4 regions of the Mycobacterium sp. URHB0021 genome follow, and region 1 is predicted to be linked to each of the others. Evidence: riboswitches for the same ligand, from Rfam matches in the RefSeq annotation. Region 1 holds a riboswitch; each other region holds the start of a gene.

Region 1 (2,190 bases):
ATGATGTTGGTGTCCGGCAGATGCGTGAGGCCACCCAGTTCAGCCAGGTTGTCCGGGACGCGCTGCTCCTCGGTCAAGCGGTCGGAGAACTCCGCCAGGATGCGTGCCGCCACCGAAATGTCGCTGGTTTCGACGTTGATCCCCGCCGGTTCGGTGAACGTCCGAATGATCGGCAGAAAGGCATAGGTCGCAAGCAGCGGCGCTTCGTCGGTCAGCGTGTAGATGATGGTCGGCTGCTCGGCGCTCATGTTGTCTCCCGCGTCGGTGTCGGTCAGGTTGAAAGTAGCTCCGCGTTGTCACGCGGCTATCAGTATCGCGTTGGGTATGACGCTACGCGCGAGCGAGGGGTCCGGGTACTGCTCCCGATCGAGGTCGGGTACACGGCGAGCGGTCCGCAAGATAGGGGCATTTTCCCCATGCGGGGCACGTCGCGCCGGCGGGAGGATCACATGGTGTCCTCGCCCCCGCAGAACCCGCTGGCAACCGATCAGTCTGGTGCGATACGCTTCGGGTCGGTCATGAGCGCCAGCGTCAAGCCCCGGCTCGCTGGCCGGCAACCCTCCAACCGCGGTGGGGTGCCCCGGGTGATGACCAGGTTGAGTAGCCCCAGCCGGCTACGCGGCAAGCGCGGGTCCGTCAGAACGGGCCCCCCGAGAGACAGGGAAACCTGATGCGGAGGCCCACTGTGTGCCGTTGCTGTTGAACCCCCCCGCCGTGCGCCGTCGTTACTTGACGTACCCGGCCGCCGGCGCCTTCCCCTGGATTTCCGAACCTCCTAGGAGCGACCCCGAACATGAGCAGCAACGAACTCGACGACCCCACCGCGCGCTGGTCTTTCGAGACCAAACAGGTCCACGCCGGTCAGACGCCCGACGGCACCACGAACGCGCGGGCCCTGCCGATTTACCAGACCACCAGCTACACCTTCAACAGCACCGACCACGCGGCCGCCCTGTTCGGGCTGGCTGAACCCGGCAACATCTACACCCGCATCATGAACCCGACGCAGGACGTGGTCGAGCAACGCATCGCCGCGCTCGAGGGCGGTGTGGCCGCACTGTTCCTCTCGTCGGGTCAGGCCGCGGAGACACTGTCGATACTCAACATCGCCAATGCGGGTGACCACATCGTGTCGAGCCCGCGACTGTACGGCGGCACTTACAACCTTTTCCACTATTCGCTGCCCAAGATGGGCATCGAGGTCAGCTTCGTGGAGGACGCCGATGACCTCGACGCCTGGCGCGCCGCCGTCCGGCCCAACACCAAGGCGTTCTTCGCCGAGACGATCTCCAACCCGCAGATCGACGTGCTCGACATCCCGAGCGTCGCGGCCGCCGCCCACGACGCGGGCGTCCCGCTGATCGTCGACAACACCATCGCCACGCCCTTTCTGATCCAGCCGATCAGCCACGGCGCCGACATCGTCGTGCACTCGGCCACCAAATATCTTGGCGGGCACGGTACCGCGATCGCGGGCGTGATCGTCGACGGCGGCACCTTCGACTGGACGAACGGCAAGTTCCCCGGGTTCACGACGCCCGATCCGAGCTACCACGGTGTGGTGTTCGCCGAACTCGGACCGCCGGCGTTCGCCCTCAAGGCCCGCGTCCAGTTGCTGCGTGACCTCGGCTCGGCCGCGTCGCCGTTCAACGCCTTCCTGATCGCGCAGGGACTGGAAACGCTCAGCCTGCGTATCGAGCGACATGTGGCCAACGCGCAGAAGGTCGCCGGGTACCTGGTCGACCACCCCGACGTCACGTCGGTGAACTACGCCGGCCTGCCCACGTCCCCGTGGCACGAACTCGGAAAGAAGCTGGCGCCCAAGGGAACCGGCGCCGTGCTGGCCTTCGAGCTCGCTGGCGGCATCGAAGCGGGCAAGGCCTTCGTCAACGCGCTCACGCTGCACAGCCACGTCGCCAACATCGGCGACGTCCGCTCGCTGGTGATCCATCCGGCGTCGACCACTCACGCCCAGCTCAGCCCCGAGGAGCAGTTGGCCACCGGCGTGACACCGGGTCTGGTGCGGCTCGCGGTCGGTATCGAGGGCATCGACGACATCCTGGCCGACCTGGAGCAGGGTTTCGCCGCCGCCAAGCCGTTCAACAGGGCCGGAAAGGCCGATCCGCAAACGGTGGCGTCGTTCTAGGGAGATGACGTGACAATCTTTGATACGACGCCGGTCGATATGGC
Region 2 (2,190 bases), 2.8 Mb from region 1:
AACGCGCCCACCGCGAGTGCTCCAGTCGCGGCCACCGCCGCGCGGTAGACAGCACCCGAGGCGGTCACCTCGGCCAGCACGGCAAGACCGTGGACCGACAGCAGGAGCACGATGGGCGGCACCGCGGCGACACTCCCAGCGAGCGGCCGAGTATCGGGCGCAGCCGTGAGCCACGCATGCGCCACGTTGCCCGCCAGCGACACCCATGTGGCGAGAATCAGCCACGTCCAGAAGAACCGGACCGCCCGCCGATGGTTCCTGCGCGTGATGTCGCCCTGGGTGAGGTTGGTGGTCATTGCTGGTTCCCCGCCAGGACATGGTCGAATGTCCGCTCCCCGATCGTTACGGTGACGCGAGCTTTGGCTCCGAGGGCGTTGAGGTACTCGGACAAGGTGCTCAAGAGCACATCACCCCGGCGCTCAAGTTGAGACACGCTGCCCTGAGTGGTGCACAGTCGAGCCGCCATCTCGGCCTGGGTAACTCCGGCCTCGCGGCGGATCTCCGCCAGTTCGATCATGAACTGAGATTAGCTGCGACTGATATCAGTTTCAACTGATACACGCTTGTTAGCTTGGTCGAGACGGGACGCGATAGCTGCCCCTGCGAGCCCTGTGCTGTCCAGGTCGCTCCGCTGCGGTGACGTCGGTCAGTCCGCTTGTTGCTCTCGGCGTTGGCGGACGACGTCTTCGGGGTTCGTGGTGGCAGGCGCGTCACCGAACTTCGCTGCGAGTTTCTGCAGCAGCGCCGTCTCCTGCGTGGTTGGAGGGTCGACCCCAACCAAATACCCCGACTGCGGGTCCCCGGCGTCACCGTCAGGTAGGGCATCGAGGTCAGCCAGCCAGTGCTGGGGAATCGTGTAGCCGTGGTTCTCCCGCATCGCCCGCTCGATGAACTGCCTGGTCGTCTCGGTCGGCCGCCGACGGATGGCTGGAACGCAGGGTGCCACCGTCTCAACCGTGGCGAGATTGAAAGAGCCACTTGAGATCACGTATAGCACGTGATACCTAGGCTTCCATTCGGCGCGGCCACCGAAGATGAGCGCCGAACGCAGACGGTCAGGATCGTGATACCACAGCGTCAGTTTCAAGTCGTCACCTTCGATTTCGACGCGGCCATCGTCGTGAACGGCAACGACCTTCACTTTGACAATCGGCTGCCCGTCCTGGTGTGACTTCTTCCCCTGAATCCAGTGCATCAGGTGGCCGGAGCCGTACGAACCGCAGGAACGATTCTGAGACATTGCGGTACTCCAGAAAGATTGGGCCTCCACTGCCGAGGCGCTCCTGCCCGCACCCGTTGGTGCCAGCCGCTTCGTCATCCGAGCCACCCACGAGCGTGGGGTTGGCGTGCCGCAAGTCGGAGCTTGGCGACGGCATCTCGTGAAGCTCTCTCGATTTTACGGACGTCCGCGTCGGCCATGGCTCTTCGGGGCGCTTTGGGTGGAGCTGCCGGGAATCGAACCCGCTTCTCTACCAGGCAGTATGCCTTCTGAGCTGCATGCTCGCTCCGTCCCGGTCCGGTTCAGTCCCGCTCGTTACCTGCGGTTTTGTTCTCGGGTCTTGACGGCGTCAAGACCGATCACACCGCTGCAAGCCGCCGGTTTCAGATGCCTTGCAGTCGTCATAACAACAGCGTCTGCAACTTCCTGGGCCAGTCATGAAGCTCTCCGCATGTCCCTGACACAGCAGCACGACAGCTGCACGCGCCACTGGTACGTCTTGTCCGGCACCGAGTAGTGCACATCGAAAGACAGCTGGCCACAGGACCTTCATCGCGTTGCGGGGATGCAGATCCTCCCACTCAGCAACCAACCGCTCGCGGGAGATGGGCGCGCCCGGCAGCTTCCGTTCGACCGGAAGGGTCATATCGCTTTCTCCTTACGAAATCGTCAAGGTCTTCCGCCTGGACAAACGAGCGGCGGCCGATCTTAACGAGGGACAGTTCGCCGTCCTTGACCAACGCGTAGAACGTGGTGGGGCTGATGCCGCCCAGCTGATGCCGGGCTTCTTTAACCGGCACGAGGTGCCGGTTATGTTTCTTGTCGCACCATGGGCATAGAAGAAAATCTTCTTGGGGTATCTCGGGACGTTCAACCGCGCGTGCAGGCGCCGGAGTTGGGCCCTCCCGCCGGACGGCTGCCGCGCTGACGGCCTCGTTGACGACGTCGCGGATGGCTTGGGCGAGCCGGTC
Region 3 (2,190 bases), 330 kb from region 1:
GGTCGCGGAAGACCCGGAAGCGGTCTTCACCTTCGGCGTCCGTCACCCGGCTGGCGCCCAGCGCCAACACGTCACGCTCGGCCGTGTCGATGTCGTCGACCTGGATGTCGAGGTGGAACTGCTGGGAACCCCTGGGGTCGGGAAAGCGCGGCGGTTGGTGTTCGGGCGACAGCTGGAACGCGAGGCGGCGGCCGGTCGGGTCCGTCAGCACCGACCAGGTGTCGTCCACCGCCTCGAATGTTCCGCCGAGCACCGCCTCGTAGAACTGTCCGAGTTGGCGCGGATCTTTGGTGTCGAGCACGACGGAGCGCAGGTTTCCGATCATGGCGGCGGAGTTGCCGCAATCCCGGCACCGCAAACGGCCGTGTGGGACCATCTGCGGGGTCGCGGGCGTGATCGTCTACAGCGTGAAGAGTGCGCTGCCCGGCGGCACGATCCCGACGATTCCCAGCTTCCCCAGCATGCCGAGCTACCCCACGGTGGCGCCGCCGGAGCCGGGCGGGCAGATCAGCGTCGCCGGCGTCGGAGACCACAAGGCGATCGAGTGCAACGACAGCCTCGTGAGCGTCAGCGGTGTCTCCAACACGGTGACGATAACGCCGTTGACTCCAACACCGTTGGGCAGGGCTGACTTCGAGTAACCGTCAACCGGCGATGCACTCGCTGTGCTGGTCGGGTGTGGCGAGGGTGAACACCGTGCGCTCGTCGGCCAAAGCGGCGCCCGGCACGAGCAGCACCTGCCATTCCGGCGCCCATTCGGCGCGGCCCGCGGTGTCTCGCAGCGCGAATTCGAGATCCGCCGGGCGGTGATGCCAGAGACGGGCCGACCCGTCGTCCCAGTCGAGGCGGACCAACCCGTCGTCGCCGACGACCCCGGTGACCCGGACGGCGACCGACGACTTGACCACGGCCATGAAGTAGCGGCCGATGTCGACGTGATGACCGGGGTCAGACAACGCGCACACGGGGTCGGCGATGAAATGGCGGAAGAAGGACTTACGCACGAAAGGCTCTCAGGTTTCCGGGCCCCGGCGGCCGAGGCGCTCTTGCCCGCACCGGCTGGTGCAGACCGCTTCGTCATCCGAGCCACCCACGAGCGTGGGGTTGGCGTGCCGTCCAGTCGGAGCTTGGCGACGGCATCTCGTGAAGCTGAGACGAGTGTAGTTCGTCCCGCGCGGGCGGTCGTTCGAGACCCGTCAGCGACTTTCTCGCTGAGAGATGGGCAAACAGAAATGTCACTCCCTCTCGCTATGGTCGTACTGGAAGAGGAGGCAAAAGAAGGTGACTGAGCAAACCGCAACTCCGATACTGACGGGGCAGTTCTCGAAAGCGCTGGTGTACGCCGAGCAGAAGCATCACGACCAGGTCCGCAAGGGCGGCGACATCCCGTATGTCGGGCATCTGCTGACGGTCGCGGGGCTGGTGCTCAACGACGGCGGCTCGGAGACGCAGGCCATCGCGGCGCTGCTGCACGACGCCGTCGAGGATCAGGGCGGTCCCCCGACGCTGGAGGAGATCCGCGTCAATTTCGGCAACGAGGTCGCGCGCATCGTCGAGGAGTGCAGCGACACCAACGAGGTGCCGAAGCCGCCGTGGCCGGAGCGCAAGCAAAAGTACATCGACCACCTGGCGGACGTCGGCCAGGACATGCTGTTGGTCTCGGTCGCCGACAAGCTCGACAACGCGAGGTCGATGCTGCGCGACTACCACACGCACGGGCCGTCACTGTGGGACCGGTTCAACCGAAAGAACCCGCACGACCATCTCTGGTACTACGGCGAGCTACTGGATGCCTATCGCAGGCGCGGCCTGAGCAGCTGGATGGTCGGCGAACTCGACCGTGTGCTCCGGGAATTGACGCGCCTCGTCAAAGGCGACGGCCAGCCGGCCGTAGTCTGACGCTCGATGGCCATGCACCTGCACCGTGCCGAGCGCACAGATCTCCTGGCCGACGGCCTCGGTGCGCTCCTGAGTGATCCGCTCGCCGACCCGTTCGCCGAAGAACTCGTCATCGTGCCCGCCAAGGGAGTTGAGCGCTGGCTGAGTCAGCGCCTCTCCCACATCCTCGGGCGCGGTGACGGTCAGGACGGTGTCTGCGCGGGCATCTCGTTCCGTAACCCCCGGTCGCTCATCGGAGAGATCACGGGCACGGCCCAAGACGACCCGTGGTCACCCGATGCCATGGTCTGG
Region 4 (2,190 bases), 6.3 Mb from region 1:
CGCCGCATCCGCTGGCGTGTGCAATAGCGGGATGGTTCGAGCAACACCGAGCACTGGGCCACCAGGTGGTGCGGGCCACACCCGGTCATTCTCTGGGGCCGACGAGGCCGTTGATCCGCCAGCCAGCCGTTAGCCCATGCCAGCGCCGAACAGCAGTCCCAGGAGATAGGTGGCGGCGGCGGCGCCGTATCCGATGAGCAATTGACGCAGTGCCCGCCTTAGCGGCGGCCCACCGGACAACAAACCGACGACGACACCGGTCGATAGCAACACAGCGCCCACCAGCGCCGCTGCGACGATCACGGCGATCAGGCCTTCGAGCCCGAACAGGTACGGCAGCACCGGCACCAGCGCGCCCGAGGCGAAGAAGCAGAAACTGGACGCGGCGGCACCGAGCCCACTGCCGACCGCGTCTTGCCCCTCGGTGCTGGGCGCCGCGTCGCGGGGGTGCCCGGAGAAGCCCGGAGCGCCAGAGGTGAGGACTTCGGTAGCGCGTGCCCGGGCCTCGGACTCGCTCATGCCGCGCGCCCGGTAGACCAGCGCCAGCTCGTTGGCGTCGACGTCGAGTTGCGGCAGCGCCGATCCGGCCTGCGCATCTGGAGTGGAGGCTTGCAACAGTTCACGCTGCGAATTCACCGAGACGTACTCACCGGCACCCATCGACAGCGCCCCGGCGAGCAATCCGGCCATGCCGGTGACCAGCACCGTGTGGTTGGACACCCCGCTGGCGCTGATCCCCAGGACCAGAGACAGGTTGCTGACCAAGCCGTCGTTGGCCCCGAACACCGCCGCCCGGAAGGTGCCCGACAACCGGTTGCGCCCCCGTGTGGCCAGGGCGCGCACCACCTCAGCGTGCATGTGCTCATCGGCGGCCATCGCGGCGGTGGCATCAACGTCGGTGTCGTAGGTTGAGCGGTCTTCCGCGCGCTGGGCGAGGGCCAGCACGAACACCGACCCGAAGTGGCGCGCCAGGAAACCCAGGATCCGGGTGCGCAGCGCAGCGCGGCGCGGCTTTCCGATCTGGTCGCCAAGCAGCGTGCGCCAATGCTTTTCGTGGCGGCCCTCAGCGTCGGCGAGCGCGAATAGAATCTCGCGTTCCTCCCCTGTGCGCCGTCCCGCCAGGTCCCGGTACACCGCCGCCTCTGCCTGCTCATCGGCCAGATACTGGCGCCAGCGACGCAGTTCGGACGACGTGGGATGCTTCCCCTCGGCCGGGACAGACCCCTCATCCGGTGTCTCACGACGAAACAGATTTCTGTCCATATCGAGTAATCATTCCCGACGAACAGGCGCGCCAGGCAACCCGAACAAGTCGTCTGTCATGGCGATCTGGCCTGCGCCGTTGTGTCGTTGGAGTTCGAGTTCTCAGTCATTGCCCGTCCCTGACTAGGGCCTCCGCATACGAGGGCGCTCTTGCCCGCACCGGAAGATGCTGACCGCTTCGTTCATCCGAGCCACCCAACGAGCGTGCGGTTGGCGTGCCGCCGAGTCGGAGCTTGGCGACGGCAACTCGTGAAGCAACTTGATTCGACGAGGCCCCAGCGTCGTCCGCCTGTCGTTCATCGCGGTCTGTCCTCGTGTCGCGCTACTACGCATAGAGGACTCAGCCCCCGTACCGCCGAGATGATCGACACGTGGAAGAGCCACAACGGCGCCCAGCCGGGTGGCCCGCCAAATTCGCTGGGGCACCGGGGCGGTTCAGCGTGTCGCACATCTGGGGACCCCGCAGAGCCATTTCCATAACCTCCCCAAGCTATGAAAGTCTTGCTGCACAGGATCGTTCATGGTTGCGATCATGAAAAGACGCGGGCACCGCCACGCTAGCTTTCGCCTCGCAGTCGTCGCATCATCGATTCGACGCGCGAGGTTCTTTCATGCCCGCACCCGCGCCGACTTCGACTGGACCAACAGCGACTAATCGGCTAGCCCAGGCGTTCCCGCACCGCGGCGGCACTGTCTGCCGATAGCGCGTCTTCGGCCAGCCGGCGCGCCTCGCCCGTGTCCACCGCGCGCACCGCCTCCTTCGTCGCAGGGATCGCCGGCGGCGTGACGGACAGGGCGTCGACGCCCAGGCCCAGCAGCAGCGCTGCGGCGCGCTCGTCGGCGGCGAACTCACCGCACACCGAGACCGACGCGCGTCCGGCCGCGCCATGGCAGGTGGCCCGCACCAAGCGCAACAGCCCGGGATCG

Evidence for each region. A riboswitch is a leader RNA that binds a small molecule or an ion and turns the genes downstream of it on or off. The one in region 1 is predicted to bind S-adenosylmethionine.
Region 2: linked by a shared signal. The riboswitch ahead of ACVWWN_RS20890 (hypothetical protein) and the one ahead of ACVWWN_RS34490 (bifunctional o-acetylhomoserine/o-acetylserine sulfhydrylase) in region 1 are both predicted to bind S-adenosylmethionine.
Region 3: linked by a shared signal. The riboswitch ahead of ACVWWN_RS36110 (hypothetical protein) and the one ahead of ACVWWN_RS34490 (bifunctional o-acetylhomoserine/o-acetylserine sulfhydrylase) in region 1 are both predicted to bind S-adenosylmethionine.
Region 4: linked by a shared signal. The riboswitch ahead of ACVWWN_RS03650 (VIT1/CCC1 transporter family protein) and the one ahead of ACVWWN_RS34490 (bifunctional o-acetylhomoserine/o-acetylserine sulfhydrylase) in region 1 are both predicted to bind S-adenosylmethionine.

The regions. Positions count from the first base shown of each region.
Region 1 is NZ_JBSRZT010000002.1:6,578,302-6,580,491, forward strand. It holds gene ACVWWN_RS34485 (NADP-dependent isocitrate dehydrogenase) at 1-248, opposite strand, end outside; SAM riboswitch class IV at 515-634, shown strand; gene ACVWWN_RS34490 (bifunctional o-acetylhomoserine/o-acetylserine sulfhydrylase) at 794-2,146, shown strand; gene metX (homoserine O-acetyltransferase MetX) at 2,186-2,190, shown strand, end outside.
Region 2 is NZ_JBSRZT010000002.1:3,793,334-3,795,523, reverse strand. It holds gene ACVWWN_RS20900 (DUF2637 domain-containing protein) at 1-296, opposite strand, end outside; gene ACVWWN_RS20895 (helix-turn-helix domain-containing protein) at 293-517, opposite strand; gene ACVWWN_RS20890 (hypothetical protein) at 647-1,240, opposite strand; SAM riboswitch class IV at 1,275-1,385, opposite strand; gene ACVWWN_RS20885 (helix-turn-helix domain-containing protein) at 1,801-2,190, opposite strand, start outside.
Region 3 is NZ_JBSRZT010000002.1:6,913,296-6,915,485, forward strand. It holds gene ACVWWN_RS36100 (VOC family protein) at 1-325, opposite strand, end outside; gene ACVWWN_RS36105 (hypothetical protein) at 324-641, shown strand; gene ACVWWN_RS36110 (hypothetical protein) at 645-1,004, opposite strand; SAM riboswitch class IV at 1,038-1,149, opposite strand; gene ACVWWN_RS36115 (HD domain-containing protein) at 1,282-1,899, shown strand; gene recC (exodeoxyribonuclease V subunit gamma) at 1,906-2,190, shown strand, end outside.
Region 4 is NZ_JBSRZT010000002.1:323,146-325,335, reverse strand. It holds gene ACVWWN_RS03650 (VIT1/CCC1 transporter family protein) at 130-1,263, opposite strand; SAM riboswitch class IV at 1,405-1,518, opposite strand; gene ptsP (phosphoenolpyruvate--protein phosphotransferase) at 1,923-2,190, opposite strand, start outside.